DNA from 2 places in the Streptomyces sp. NPDC047917 genome. Region 2 is predicted to be linked to the other one. Evidence: riboswitches for the same ligand, from Rfam matches in the RefSeq annotation. Region 2 holds a riboswitch; the other holds the start of a gene.
What was found. Region 2 has a riboswitch for cobalamin ahead of metE (5-methyltetrahydropteroyltriglutamate--homocysteine S-methyltransferase). Riboswitches for the same ligand answer to the same signal wherever they lie in the genome.

Region 1 (7,512 bases), on a different contig from region 2:
GAGGTGGCGCTCCATCCAGACCAGCGTCTCGCCGACGGTGTCGCAGGGCGTGCGGGGCAGCGGCCGCTCGATGTACTGCGCCTGGCCGCCGTCCCGGTGCGGCGGCACCACCATCCGGCGGGCGATCGCGTTGGCGGTGTCGGGGCCGTACGCCTGCCGGACCAGATGCAGACAGGCGTCGATCCCGGCCGCCGTGCCCGCCGAGGTGATGACCTGGCCGTCGTCCACGTACAGCACGTCGGGTTCGACGACGGCCCGGGGGAAGCGGCGGGCCAGCTCCGCCGCGTGGCGCCAGTGGGTGGTGCAGCGGCGCCCGTCCAGCAGCCCGGCCGCGCCGAGGACGTACGCGCCGGAGCAGACGCTCATGACTCTGGCCCCCCGGTCCACGGCCCGGCGCAGCGCGTCGAGGACCTCCTCGGGGTACTCCCGGTCCATGAAGTGGCTGCCGGCCGGTACGGCGATGAGGTCGGCCTCCTCCAGGCGGTCGAGGCCGTACGGCGTGCTGATGGTGAAGCCGGCATGGGTCCGCAGCTGCGGACCCTCGGCGGAGACCACGGCGAAATCGTGGACCGGCAGGCCCACGTCACTGCGGTCGAGGCCGAAGACCTCGCACAGCACGCCCAGTTCGAAGGGGTGGACCTCGTCGAGCAGCAGAGCGGCGACATTTTTCAGCATGGAGACAGTGTGGCAGTAATTCGATGTTCCATGACAGTCCTGCCACTGCCGCAATGTGTCCGCGCGGGCGAGAGTAGAGCCATGAACACATTCACGAACGTCCTGGGCATAGCCGCACTTATCGCCCTCGTCCTGCTGCCTGCCCTCGCCGGACTCGCCCGTGAGCGCCGCATCGACCGCGAGCTGCGGGCCGCGGAACGGGCCCGGAGCGACGGACCCCCGCAAACGACGGGCGCCGCGCAGCCCGTCACGGCTGCGCGGCGCCCCCACCTCGGAAGCTGGGCCAGGATCTAGGCCCTCCGGACCCGGAAACCGGATCTAGAAGTCGTCGTCGAAGGCGACCGAGCCCTCCACCGCCACCTGGTACGCGGACGGCCGGCGCTCGAAGAAGTTCGTCAGCTCCTGGACACCCTGGAGCTCCATGAACGAGAACGGGTTCTCCGAGCCGTAGACCGCCGGGAAGCCGAGGCGGGTGAGCCGCTGGTCGGCGACGCACTCCAGGTACTGCCGCATCGACTCGGTGTTCATACCGGGCAGCCCGTCACCGCACAGATCGCGGCCGAACTGCAGCTCCGCGGCCACGGCCTCCTTGAGCATGTCGGTGACCTGCTGCTGGAGCTCGTCGTCGAAGAGGTCCGGCTCCTCCTTGCGGACGGTGTCCACGACCTCGAACGCGAAGTTCATGTGCATCGTCTCGTCACGGAAGACCCAGTTGGTGCCCGTGGCGAGACCGTGCAGCAGACCCCGCGAGCGGAACCAGTAGACGTACGCGAACGCGCCGTAGAAGAACAGCCCCTCGATGCACGCCGCGAAGCAGATCAGGTTCAGCAGGAAGCGGCGGCGGTCGGCCTTCGTCTCCAGCCGGTCGATCTTCTCGACCGAGTCCATCCACTTGAAGCAGAACTGCGCCTTCTCACGGATCGACGGGATCTCCTCGACCGCGTCGAACGCCGCCGCCCGGTCGTCCGGGTCGGGCAGGTAGGTGTCCAGCAGCGTCAGATAGAACTGGACGTGCACGGCCTCCTCGAAGAGCTGCCGCGACAGATACAGCCGCGCCTCGGGGGAGTTGATGTGCTTGTACAGCGTCAGCACGAGGTTGTTGGAGACGATCGAGTCACCCGTCGCGAAGAACGCGACCAGCCGGCCGATCATGTGCTGCTCGCCGGGGGACAGCTTGGCGAGGTCGGCGACGTCGGAGTGCAGGTCGACCTCCTCCACCGTCCAGGTGTTCTTGATCGCGTCCCGGTAGCGCTCGTAGAAGTCCGGGTAGCGCATCGGCCGCAGCGTCAGTTCGAACCCCGGGTCGAGCAGGTTCTTGTTCTCGGATGTGCTCATTACTGGCAGGCCTCGCAGGACTCGGGGTTTTCGAGGGAGCAGGCGATCGCGTCCGCGTCGGGCGCCGACGCCTGCTGTACGGGAATGGGGGCGGTGGCCGCGGTCTGGCCGGAGGCGGCGCGGGCGATCCGGGTCGCCGGGCGTGAACGCAGGTAGTACGTCGTCTTCAGCCCCTGCTTCCAGGCGTACGCGTACATCGAGGAGAGCTTGCCGATCGTCGGCGTCTCCAGGAACAGGTTCAGCGACTGGCTCTGGTCCAGGAACGGCGTACGGGCCGCCGCCATGTCGATCAGGCCGCGCTGCGGGATCTCCCACGCGGTGCGGTACAGCGCCCGCACGTCCTCGGGGATCCAGGCGAAGCCCTGCACCGAGCCGCTGGCCTCGCGCAGCGCCTCACGGGTGCGCGCGTCCCACACGCCGAGCTTCTTCAGCTCGTCCACCAGATAGGCGTTGACCTGGAGGAACTCACCGCTGAGCGTCTCGCGCTTGAAGAGGTTGGAGACCTGCGGCTCGATGCACTCGTACACGCCCGCGATCGAGGCGATCGTCGCCGTCGGCGCGATGGCCAGCAGCAGCGAGTTGCGCATCCCGCTCTTCGCGACCCGGGCGCGCAGCGCGTCCCAGCGCTCCGGCCAGTTCAGCGCGGTGTCGTAGTGGTCGGGGTGCAGCACCCCGCGCGACGCCCGCGTCCGCGACCAGGCCGGCAGCGGGCCCGAGCGCTCGGCGAGCTCGCAGGACGCCTCGTACGCGGCGAGCATGATCCGCTCGGAGATCTTCGTGGACAGCGCCCGCGCCTCGGGGGAGTCGAAGGGCAGCCGCAGCTGGAAGAAGACGTCCTGGAGGCCCATGGCGCCCAGGCCCACGGGGCGCCACTTCGCGTTGGAGCGGCCGGCCTGCTCGGTCGGGTAGAAGTTGATGTCGACGACCCGGTCGAGGAAGGTCACGGCGGTGCGGACGGTGGCGTCCAGCCGCTCCCAGTCGATCCCGCCGTCGGCGACGAACGCGCCGAGGTTGACCGAGCCCAGGTTGCAGACCGCCGTCTCGCCGTCGTCGGTGACTTCGAGGATCTCGGTGCACAGATTCGACGAGTGGACGACGCTGCCCGGCTCGGCGGTCTGGTTCGCGGTCCGGTTGGAGGCGTCCTTGAACGTCATCCAGCCCTGGCCGGTCTGCGCGAGGGTGCGCATCATCCGGCCGTACAGCTCGCGCGCCGGCATCGACTTGCGGGCCAGGCCCCTGGCCTCGGCCGCCCGGTACGCGGCGTCGAACTCGTCGCCCCACAGGTCGACCAGCCCGGGCACGTCGGCGGGCGAGAACAGCGACCAGTCGCCGTCCGCGTCGACCCGGCGCATGAACTCGTCCGGGATCCAGTGCGCCAGGTTGAGGTTGTGGGTACGCCGCTGGTCCTCACCCGTGTTGTCGCGCAGCTCCAGGAACTCCTCGATGTCCGCGTGCCAGGTCTCCAGGTAGATGGCGGCGGCGCCCTTGCGGCGGCCCCCCTGGTTGACCGCGGCGACGGAGGCGTCGAGCGTCTTCAGGAACGGCACGATGCCGTTGGAGTGCCCGTTGGTGCCCCGGATCAGCGAACCGCGGGAGCGGATGCGGGAGTACGACAGACCGATGCCGCCCGCGTGCTTCGAGAGCCGCGCCACCTGGTGGTAGCGGTCGTAGATCGAGTCGAGCTCGTCCAGCGGGGAGTCCAGCAGGTAGCAGGAGGACATCTGCGGGTGCCGGGTACCGGAGTTGAAGAGGGTGGGGGAGGACGGCAGGTAGTCGAGCCGGCTCATCAGCCCGTACAGCGCCGCCACCTCGTCCACGGCCCGCTGCGACTCGTCCTCGGCCAGCCCGGCCGCGACCCGCAGCATGAAGTGCTGGGGCGTCTCGACGACCTGACGGGTGTGCGGGTGGCGCAGCAGGTACCGGCTGTGCAGGGTCCGCAGCCCGAAGTAGCCGAAGCGGTCGTCCGCGCCGTCGGCGAGCGAGCGTGCCACCAGCGCGTCGAGGGCGGCCGCGTGGGTGGCGACGAACGCGGCGGTACGGTCCGCGATCAGGCCCTCGCGGTGGCCGACGGCGACCGAGGCGGAGAAGGAGACCGCGCCCTGGCCGGCCGCCTCGTCCGCGATGGCGAGGGTCAGCAGCCGGGCGGCGAGCCGGGAGTAGGCGGGGTCCTCGGAGATCAGCCCCGCGGCGGCCTCGGTCGCCAGCGACCGCAGCTCGGCCTCGTCCGCGCGGGCGCTGCGGCCACGCAGCGCGGCGGCGGCGACCCGGCCGGGGTCGGTGTCGGGCAGATCGGCGGTCAGGTCGGTCAGGGTCCGCAGCAGTGCGGTTCCCGGTCCGTCCTGTGCGGCGGCCTCGGACTCGGCTGCTGCGGACACGGCGACTGAAGCCGGATCGGCTGGCGCGATGGTCACGTGGTGCTCTCCCTCGCTCGGCTCGGGGCCGGCGGGGAACGGGGCAGCCCTGCGCGAGCACACCCGGGACAGGGCAGCACTCCGCACGGCGTCCACCGGCCCAACCGCGAGGCCCGGACGTCTGGGCATCCGGTTCGGTCGAGCCGGATGCGCTGCCGGCAGGTCATCGGACTGACTCGGGGGTGCACAAAAGCGCACTGAATACACCGTTGCGGGACAGTTCCGGATTCGCACCGGATTCCCCTGCGGCGACAGCGAGGACGAGCATACATGTGGGGGCTGCCCGATGAGGCAGCCCCCACATGTTGTGTCGTGCGTTCGAGTCGGGCCCACAGAACGGGCCGTGCGGCCCGTTCCCGGACCGTCCGGCCGGATCACGCCGACGGCCCGCCGCGCCCCGTTGCAGGGGGCTCGACGGGCCGCCGGAAGGCCGTGGGCGACGGTCGTCAGTGGCCGCCCGGAGCCCCCGCGGTGGCCGGCGGGAGCTCGGTGGCGACACCCGGGTCGCCCGCGTCGGCGGTGTAGTCGGACGGGGCGGTCTCGTCGATCCCGGCGGGTGCCTTCAGGGCGTTCAGGACGAAGGTCAGCACCACCGCCACGACCACGTTCAGCACGAACGCGGTGAGTCCGATGTAGCCGATCTCGCCGATCCCCGGGATCTCCTTGGACGAGCCGCCGAAGTGCGCCTGGGTCGGGCTGGCGACCCCGTACGCGGCCACCGTCCCGTACACCATGCCGACCGCCCAGCCCGCGAGCAGCGCCCAGCGGTGGAACCAGCGGGTGAACAGGCCGCCGACCAGGGCCGGCATGGTCTGGAGGATCCAGATGCCGCCGAGCAGCTGGAAGTTGATCGCGACCGTCTTGTCCATGGTGAGGACGAAGGCCAGCGCGCCGACCTTGACCAGCAGCGACACCAGCTTGGAGACCTTGGTCTCCTGCTCCGGGGTCGCGTCCGGCTTCAGGAAGTCCTTGTAGATGTTGCGGGTGAACAGGTTGGCCGCGGCGATCGACATGATCGCGGCGGGCACCAGCGCGCCGATGCCGATGGCGGCGAACGCGACGCCCGCGAACCAGTCCGGGAACATGTTCTCGAACAGCTGCGGAATGGCCAGCTGGCCGTTGTCCACCTTGATCCCGGCGGCGATGGCCATGAAGCCGAGCAGCGCCAGCAGACCCAGCATCAGCGAATACAGCGGCAGGATCGTGGTGTTGCGCCGGATCACGTTGCGGCTGCGGCTGGAGAGCGTCGCCGTGATCGAGTGCGGGTACATGAACAGCGCCAGCGCCGAGCCCAGTGCCAGGGTGGCGTAACCCCAGTGGCCCGCCTCGCCCGGCGCGAGTCCGGCCACCGGTTTGCCGGCCGCCGCGTTCTTCTGCGAGAACGCCTCGCCGGCCTTGGCGAAGATGTCGTCGAAGCCGCCGAGCTTGATCGGGATGTAGATGATCGCCACCGCGATGACCAGGTAGATCAGCCCGTCCTTGACGAAGGCGATCAGCGCGGGCGCGCGCAGCCCGGACGAGTAGGTGTACGCGGCGAGCACCGCGAACGCGATCAGCAGCGGCAGGTCCTTGACGAACCAGTGGGTGTTCTCGCCGCCGCCGACGCCCATCACGTCCAGCACCGCCTGGATCCCGACCAGTTGGAGCGCGATGTACGGCATCGTGGCGAGGATGCCGGTGATCGCGACCGCCAGCGACAGGCCCTTCGAGCCGAACCGCCCGCGGACGAAGTCCGAGGTGGTGACGTACCCGTGCTTGTGCGAGACCGACCACAGCCGCGGCAGGAAGGTGAAGATCAGCGGGTACACGAGGATCGTGTACGGCACGGCGAAGAAGCCCGCCGCGCCCGCGGTGTAGATCAGCGCGGGCACGGCGACGAAGGTGTACGCGGTGTACAGGTCGCCGCCGAGCAGGAACCAGGTGACCCAGGTGCCGAAGGACCGTCCGCCCAGGCCCCATTCGTCGAGGCTGGCCTCGTTCTCGGCCTTGCGCCAGCGCGCGGCCAGGAAGCCCATGACCGTGACGGCCACGAAGAAGAAGATGAAGACGCCGAGCGCGACGCCGTTCACGCCGTCCTTCATGCCGACGCACCCCCCTTGCGGGCGCGCTGGTCACGCTGCCACAGCTTGTACGCGGTCATCGTGAGCGCGGTGGAGATCAGCACCCAGAGCATCTGGTACCAGTAGAAGAACGGAATACCGATGAAGGTGGGGTCCACCTTCGCGTACGAACTCACCCAGAGCATCGCCACGAACGGCGCGACGAGACAGAGGGCGATGACCACCCGCACCGGTGTGACGGTGGGTGGTTTTCCTTCTGGTTCTGCTGGCATGTGGCGACTCCGTCCCCTCGCTGAGCACCTTGTAATGCGCAGGAAATCTAGGGGAGGCTTCCGGTCACCGTCACCCCCTGTCCGCATTGCGGTCCGGCAACGGTCGGCCAGGTGGGTATCCGTGCTCGAAATCCGGCCGGACATACGATGGTCGGTCCGTACCAAGACACGCGAAAGGCCCCCGCGGAGCGATGCGTTCCGCGGGGGCCGACCGGTGGTGCGGACTCAGTCCGTGGGCCGCTTCAGCCGCGCCACGAACTTGTACCGGTCGCCGCGGTAGACCGAGCGCACCCACTCCACCGGTTCGCCCTGGCCGTCGATCGAGTGCCGGGAGAGCATCAGCATCGGCAGGCCCACGTCCGTACCGAGCAGTCCGGCCTCGCGCGGCGTGGCCAGCGAGGTCTCGATGGTCTCCTCCGCCTCGGCCAGCCGGACGTCGTACACCTCCGCCAGCGCGGTGTAGAGGGAGGTGTACTTCACCAGCGAACGGCGCAGCGCCGGAAAGCGTTTGGCCGAAAGATGGGTGGTCTCGATCGCCATCGGCTCGCCGCTGGCGAGCCGCAGCCGCTCGATCCGCAGCACCCGGCCGCCCGCGGTGATGTCGAGCAGCCCCGCGAGGGTGTCGTCGGCCGTCACGTAGCCGATGTCCAGCAGCTGGGACGTCGGCTCCAGGCCCTGGGCGCGCATGTCCTCGGTGTACGAGGTCAGTTGCAGCGCCTGTGAGACCTTCGGCTTGGCCACGAAGGTGCCCTTGCCCTG
Region 2 (7,512 bases):
CGGCCCGGGACGGGCACCCGAACGGGCACCCGCCCCGGGCCGCGGAACCGTCAGCGGACCCGCGGACCGGCGCTGCCGGGCAGAGTGGCCCGCACCTCGGCGGCCGCCGACACGAGGTGCTCCAGCGAGGCGCGCACCTCCGGCCAGCCCCGGGTCTTCAGACCGCAGTCGGGATTGACCCACAGCCGCTCGGCGGGAATCGCTTCGAGGCCCTTGCGCAGCAGGGCGGCCACCTCCCCGCCGCTCGGCACCCGGGGGGAGTGGATGTCGTACACGCCGGGGCCGACCTCCCTCGGGTAGCCGGCGGACGCCAGCTCGTCGGCCACCCGCATGTGTGAGCGGGCCGCCTCCAGGCTGATCACATCCGCGTCCAGGTCGTCGATCGCCCGGACGATGTCGCCGAACTCCGCGTAGCACATGTGCGTATGGATCTGGGTGTCCGGGCGTACGCCGCCGGTGGCCAGCCGGAACGACTCGGTGGCCCAGGCCAGGTACCCGGCTCGGTCGGCGGCCCGCAGGGGCAGTGTCTCGCGCAGCGCGGGCTCGTCCACCTGGATCACCGAACTGCCGGCTGCCTCCAGGTCGTTCACCTCGTCCCGCAGGGCGAGGGCGATCTGGCGCGCGGTCTCGCCGAGCGGCTGGTCGTCGCGGACGAAGGACCAGGCGAGCATGGTGACGGGGCCGGTGAGCATGCCCTTGACCGGCCGGCCGGTGAGCGACTGCGCGTACGTGGTCCAGTGGACCGTCATCGGCTCCGGGCGCGCGATGTCCCCGGCCAGGATCGGCGGCCGCACATACCGGGTGCCGTACGACTGGACCCAGCCGTGCCGGGTGGCGAGGCAGCCGGTGAGCCGTTCGGCGAAGTACTGCACCATGTCGTTGCGTTCCGGCTCGCCGTGCACCAGCACATCGATGCCAGCAGCCTCCTGGAAGGCGATCACTTCCTGGATCTCGGCCTCGATGCGTTTGCCGTACGCGGCGGCGTCGATGTGCCCTGCCGCCAGGTCGGCTCGTGCGGTGCGCAGTTGAGAGGTCTGCGGGAACGAGCCGATCGTGGTCGTCGGCAGCAGCGGTAGCCGGAGCCGGGCGCGCTGAGCCACCGCCCTTTGCGGATAGGGCAGTTCACGGCGCGAGTCGGCCGCCGTGACGGCCGAGGTGCGGGCCCGTACCGCCGGATCGTGGGTGATCGCGGAACCCGCCCGGGAGGCCAGGTCGGCGCGGTTGGCGACGAGTTCGGCGGCGATCGACGCGGTGCCCCGGGCAAGCCCCCTGGCGAGCGTGGCGATCTCGGCCGACTTCTGCCGGGCGAAGGCCAGCCAGCGCCCCACCCGTGGGTCGACGTCGCGCTCGGCGGCCAGGTCGAGCGGCACGTGCAGCAGCGAGCAGGAGGCCGCCACATCGACCCGGCCGGCCAGACCGAGCAGGGTGCCGAGCGTGGCCAGGGACTGCTGGAGGTCGTTGATCCACACGTTGCGGCCGTCGACGACCCCGGCGACCAGCCGCCTGCCCGGCAGACCGCCGACCCCGGCGAGATCCCGCAGATTGGCGGCCGCCGGACCGGTGAAGTCCATCGCGAGGCCCTCGACCGGAGAATTCGCCAGTACGGCGAGTGCGTCACCGAGCCGGTCGAAGTACGAGGCGACCAGAAGCCGCGGCCGGTCGGCGAGCGCACCGAGATCGCGGTAGGCACGTGCGACGGCGTTCAGTTCCGCGGGGGAACGGTCCTGCACCAGCGCGGGCTCGTCGAGCTGAACCCACTGGGCACCGGCCGCACGCAGATCGGCCAGCACCTCGGCGTACACCGGCAGCAGCCGGTCGAGCAGGGTCAGCGGTTCGAAGTCGGCGGCGACACCGGGAGCGGGCTTGGCCAGCAGCAGATAGGTGACCGGACCCACCAGCACCGGCCTGGCGTCGTGCCCGAGCGCCAGCGCCTCCCCGAACTCCCGGACCTGCTTGGTGGAGTCGGCGGCGAAGACGGTGTCGGGGCCGAGCTCCGGCACCAGGTAGTGGTAGTTCGTGTCGAACCACTTGGTCATTTCGAGCGGCGCCACGTCCTGTGTACCGCGCGCCATCGCGAAATAGCCGTCCAGCGCGTCGGTCGCGACGGCTTCACGGTGCCGGACGGGCACGGCACCGACCATCACGCTGGTGTCCAGCACATGGTCGTAGTACGAGAAGTCACCGGTCGGGACCTCGTGGATGCCGTCGTCGGCAAGCCGTTGCCAGTTGGCGCGGCGCAGTTCTTCGGCGGTCTCCCGGAGGGCGGCTGCGGTGACGCGGCCCTTCCAGTAACCCTCGACGGCCTTCTTCAGTTCCCGGTCGCCCCCTTGGCGGGGGTAGCCGTACACGGTGGCCCGGGCTGCCGCGACTGCGGACTCGGTGGTCACGTGACTCTCCTTCGCGAGCGTGTCCTGGTACGACCCCGGGACGGATCGCAGACGCGAAGGGATGACGGACCGGGCGGATCCGCGGCGCCGTGCCGACGCGCGTGACCTGCTCGATATGTACGCCGACCCGCCCACGAGGTCACCGGGATCACCGTGCGCGTCCGACGCGCACGGGCAGTGGCAGGTCTTCGGACTCGTGGGCGCGTCCCGTGTACGAGACACCTACTGGCCGTCGCTTCCCGGACCCGTCGGGTCCAGTGCTCGATGACGGCGGTCGTTCCCACTCACCGCTGCGGGGCAGTCCCGGATTCCCACCGGGTTCCCTCTTGCGACGCGCCTGCCTGGCGGACAGGGCGAACCAGCTGCGCCCATCACCATAGGGGGTCCGCTCCGGATCCCGGACAGCACATTCGGATCGGCAGGATCGGCAGGGCCGACCGGACCGCGGGCCGGATCGGATCGGTCAACCGGATCGGATCGGTCGGCCGGGTCAGACGGCGGGGCCGGTCGCGGGGGACAGCTGCTGCCCGCACCGCAGGTTCCACCGACCGGAACGGCCGCTGAGCGCGGTCAGCGTCAGCGGGGCGACGTCCAGCCGCCAGAACGCCTCCACCGGCAGAGCGAGTGCCCCGACGGTCACCGCCCGCACCACCGCCGGCTCGACGACCGCCAGCACGCGGCCGCCCCCGCGGTCCCCGGTGGATTCCAGCGCGTCCAGCCAGCGTCCGGCCCGGGCGCAGAGTTCGAGCAGGGACTCGCCACCGTGCGGAGCCGCCGAAGGGTCGGTCAGCCAGGCCGACACCGCCTCCGGCTCGGACGCGCTCACCGCCGCCAGCCGCCGACCGCTCCACCGTCCCATGTCCCAGCCATGGACGGCGGGTTCGGGTCCGGCCCGCAGCCCCAGCGCGTCGGCGGTCCCGGCACATCGTTCGGACGGCCCGCGCAGATACCGGTCGGCGGCCGGCACCGCGGCCGCGACCGCCTCCGCCCGCCGGACCCCGGCCGCGTCCAACGGCGCGTCACCGTCGAACCGGGCCTCGCGCAGCGCGGCGTTGAGCGCCGGTGAGACCAACATCACCTGTACTGCCATGGCCCGGTCAACTCCCTGAACTCTGGCCCCTCGGGTGTGCCCACCATGGCATCCGGGCGGTCGGGCCCCGTCACCGGCACCATGGCGGCACCTGTCCCCAAGCGGTATGGTCACGGCGAACATGACGTAGGTGTGACGGAAGTCCGGTGAGAATCCGGCACGGTCGCGCCACTGTGAACCCGTACCTGTGCGGGAAGTCAGACCCAGCACCCACGTCTCAGGCACCACGATCGGGACGCGTGTTCCCTCAGGAGGTTCTGTCATGGCACAGACTGCTGCCCCCGCCACCGCCGTACCGGCGATCACCCCCATCTCCCTGAAGGCCATCGCCCCCTGGGCGGTCTTCTTCGGGATCCTCATGCTCGTACTGCTGTACTTCGTCGGTGCCGAGCAGGGCGCCACCGCGGTCATCTCCGGCGAAGGTGTCCACGAGTGGGTCCACGACGGCCGCCACCTCCTCGGATTCCCCTGCCACTGACGTACCGTCCGATCCTGGGGAAACCTCATGAACTCCATATCTGTCAGAGCCCTGCTCGTCCGCGGCATGCTGGCCGGACTCGCCGCGGGCGCGCTCGCTCTGCTGGTCGCCTACTTCCTCGGTGAGTCGCGTGTGGACGCGGCCATCGCCCTGGAGGAGGCGCACAGCCACCACCACGACGGCGGCGAGGAACTGGTCAGCCGCACCATGCAGTCGACCGCCGGCCTCGCCACCGGTGTACTGGTCTTCGGCGTCGCCATCGGCGGCATCGCCGCACTCGTCTTCTGCTATGCCCTCGGCCGGATCGGCAGGTTCGGCCCCCGGGCCACGGCCGCGCTGATCGCGGGCGCGGCACTGCTGACGGTGTACGTCGTCCCGTTCCTGAAGTACCCGGCCAACCCGCCGGCCGTCGGCAACCCCGACACCATCGGTCCGCGCACCGCGCTGTTCTTCCTGATGGTCGCCCTCAGCGTGCTGCTGGCCGTCGCCGCCGTCATCCTCGGCAAACGGCTGGCTCCCCGTCTGGGCAACTGGAACGCGACGGTCACGGCATCCGCCGCGTACGTCCTGGTGATCGGGGTCGCCTACGCGTTCCTGCCCTCGTACAACGAAGTCGGCAAGGACTTCCCGGCCTCCCTGCTCTGGGAGTTCCGACTGAGCACCCTCGCCGTGCAGACCACCCTCTGGGTGAGCTTCGGGCTCCTCTTCGGCCATCTGACGGACCGGCTGCTCGCACCGAGGACCGGAACCGTCACCACCGGAGGCAGCGGCGCGAACCGCCCGGCCACCGCGGCCGGCTGACCGGCACCACACACGCGGGCGGAACGCCGGAACCCCGACGGGACCTCCCGTCGGGGTTCCGGCGTTCCGCCCGCACCGGATCACTCCTCGGACCGCGGGCCCCAGTCGGTCCGGTAGTACTTCAGCCGCTCGTCCTGCTTCTCCAGACGCATGCCGACGGCTTCCATGACGCGCTGGGACGCGACGTTGTCCAGGTCGGTGTCACCGTGCACACGACGCACCCCCTCCTCACGGGCGAACAGCAGCAGGGCGCGCAACGCCTCGGAGGCGTAACCCATTCCCTGTGCCGAGGGGACGAGGCCGTAGCCGATCGTGACGTCCCCGTCCTCGTCCGGCGCGCCGTGGAATCCCATCCCGCCGATCACCAGTCCGTCCGTGCGGCGACATATCTCGTACGAGCAGAAGGGACTCGGATCGCCGGTCGTCTCACAGGTCTCCAGGAAGCGCTGGGCCGCGGACTTCTCCCCGGGGGACGGATAGCCGGGCGCCCAGCGGGCCCCCTCACCGGGCGTGCCGGAGATCACCCGCAGGGCGTCGGAGGCGTTCATCGGGCGGAGCAGGAGGCGAGAGGTCTCAAGGTCGGTCATGAGCGAGTGGAATATCACGCGGGACGAGCACACGGCATCCGAAAATCGGCCGGGCGGCCGCCGACGGCGTCGATTCCGGTGTGCGGGCGATGCGCACACGACGCCGCGCCGGCCGCCCGTGCCGTGCGGGCGCCGCGCCCGCCGCCCGCACCGTGCCCCTCCCGGACTCAGGTGCCCGACGGCCCCTGAGCAGCCGCTCCGTCCGGAGCGGAGCCGAAGTCCCCGGAGAACGCCGCGGCCATCCGCAGATGACCGGCCGCCTCCGCACTCCGCCCCTGACGCTCAAGGGTGCGGCCGAGCATCAGCCGCGCGTAGTGCTCGACCGGGTCGCGCTCCAGCACCGCCCGCAGCTCCGTCTCGGCCTTGCCGAGCCGTGCCGAGTGGTAGTAGGTCCGGGCCAGCAGCAGACGCGTCGACACCTGCTCCGGGACCTCCTCGACCAGTCCCTCCAGGATCCGGGCCGCGCTCATGTACTCCTTGGCCTCGAAGAACATCCGGGCACGGTCCCAGCGGTCGGCAGCCGTGCCGAACTCGAAGTAGGTGTCGCTCACTTGACCTCCTCGGTAACGGATCGCGCCGGGCTCCTGCCCCGCTCCGTCCGACCGGTGGCCGAGCCGCTGCCCAACCACCCTGTGACTGGCCCAACGGCGCATGATGATTGAATATTCCACTAACTTGTCGGCGTGGGTACCGGCTCTCCCGGACCCGCTCAGGAATAGGTTGAGCGCCATGAGCAATCTCGATCGCCAGGCCGCACTCTCCGTCTGTGGAGGACGGGGGTTTGTCGTCGCCGAGCCCGTGCGTGAACTCCTCACCCCTCGCCACGTCCGGCTGGGTGAGTCCACCGAGGTCCGCAGACTGCTGCCCAACCTGGGCCGCCGGATGGTCGGCGCCTGGGCCTTCGTCGATCATTACGGTCCCGACGACATCGCGGACGAACCCGGGATGCAGGTGCCGCCGCACCCCCACATGGGCCTGCAGACGGTCAGCTGGCTGCATGAGGGCGAGGTCCTGCACCGGGACAGCGTCGGCAGCCTGCGCACGATCCGCCCGCGCGAACTGGGGCTGATGACCTCCGGCCGGGCCATCAGCCACTCCGAGGAGAGCCCGAAGGCCCACGCGAGGTTCCTGCACGGCGCCCAGCTCTGGGTCGCCCTCCCGTCCGCCCACCGCCACGTCGAGCCCCACTTCCAGCACCACACCGACCTGCCGACCGTCTCCGCCCCAGGCCTCACCGCCACCCTGATCCTGGGCGAGCTGGACGGCACCACCTCTCCCGGCACCGCGTACACCCCGATCGTCGGCGCCGACCTCGCCCTGGCCGCCGGCGCCGAGGCCCGGCTGCCGCTGGACCCGGACTTCGAGTACGCGGTGCTCTCCATGTCCGGCAGCGCCGAGGTCGACGGCGTGCCCGTGCAGCCCGGCTCCATGCTCTACCTCGGCTGCGGCCGCTCCGAACTCCCGCTGCGCGCGGACAGCGACGCGGGCCTCATGCTCCTCGGCGGCGAACCCTTCGAGGAGGAGATCGTCATGTGGTGGAACTTCATCGGGCGCTCCCACGAGGAGATCGAGGAGGCCCGGCGGGCCTGGACGGAGACCTCGCGCTTCGGCGAGGTGAAGGGCTACGACGGCGACCGGCTGCCCGCCCCCGAACTCCCGCCCGGCCCCCTCAAGCCGCGTGGCCGAGTGCGCTGACGTGGCCTTCCGCGGGTGGCGCCGGCTCGCGAGCCAGTGAGCCGGCGCTGGTTGCGGCACCTCGGGCGGTATCGAACGAACCGGCCGGCGGTGGTCGGCAGGCGACCCCGAGAGTCGTGGGTGTGGCCAGCTGGTGCAGGGGCTGCTCGGATCAATGCTGACCCGACGCCGACTTCCCTGATGGCCAGTCAGCTTCCGGCGCCGGGGTTACGACACCCGCCCGGGCTGCCATCGCGACCGCGTTGCGGCCCGGGGCGCTGAGCCCACCACGGCGGTTCCCAGCCGCGTGTCGACCGACGCCCGGCAACCTACGGCTCCTCCCTCCTGCAGCACGAAGGAGCATGCACTGCTGTGTGACTTCTACAATCCGGAGAGTCGCCTCCGCCTGGCTCTGTCACACCGCCGTGGTGCTGTGCTGGACCCGTCGGTGGCCATTCCTCTCGGACGCTCATCGGCGTTCCGGGCTCGTCGGCC

Region 1: linked by a shared signal. The riboswitch ahead of ACGF8B_RS05585 (ribonucleoside-diphosphate reductase subunit alpha) and the one ahead of metE (5-methyltetrahydropteroyltriglutamate--homocysteine S-methyltransferase) in region 2 are both predicted to bind cobalamin.

Annotation. Positions count from the first base shown of each region.
Region 1 is NZ_JBIDCA010000002.1:419,405-426,916, forward strand. Features, by position in the region: gene ACGF8B_RS05570 (GlxA family transcriptional regulator) at 1-675, opposite strand, end outside; gene ACGF8B_RS05575 (hypothetical protein) at 757-969, shown strand; gene ACGF8B_RS05580 (ribonucleotide-diphosphate reductase subunit beta) at 994-2,010, opposite strand; gene ACGF8B_RS05585 (ribonucleoside-diphosphate reductase subunit alpha) at 2,010-4,421, opposite strand; cobalamin riboswitch at 4,561-4,702, opposite strand; gene mctP (monocarboxylate uptake permease MctP) at 4,868-6,502, opposite strand; gene ACGF8B_RS05595 (DUF3311 domain-containing protein) at 6,499-6,753, opposite strand; gene ACGF8B_RS05600 (GntR family transcriptional regulator) at 6,979-7,512, opposite strand, start outside.
Region 2 is NZ_JBIDCA010000004.1:298,076-305,587, reverse strand. Features, by position in the region: gene metE (5-methyltetrahydropteroyltriglutamate--homocysteine S-methyltransferase) at 51-2,387, opposite strand; cobalamin riboswitch at 2,549-2,765, opposite strand; gene ACGF8B_RS11120 (histidine phosphatase family protein) at 2,878-3,477, opposite strand; gene ACGF8B_RS11115 (CbtB-domain containing protein) at 3,740-3,955, shown strand; gene ACGF8B_RS11110 (CbtA family protein) at 3,983-4,756, shown strand; gene ACGF8B_RS11105 (GNAT family N-acetyltransferase) at 4,837-5,343, opposite strand; gene ACGF8B_RS11100 (tetratricopeptide repeat protein) at 5,511-5,894, opposite strand; gene ACGF8B_RS11095 (pirin family protein) at 6,073-7,038, shown strand.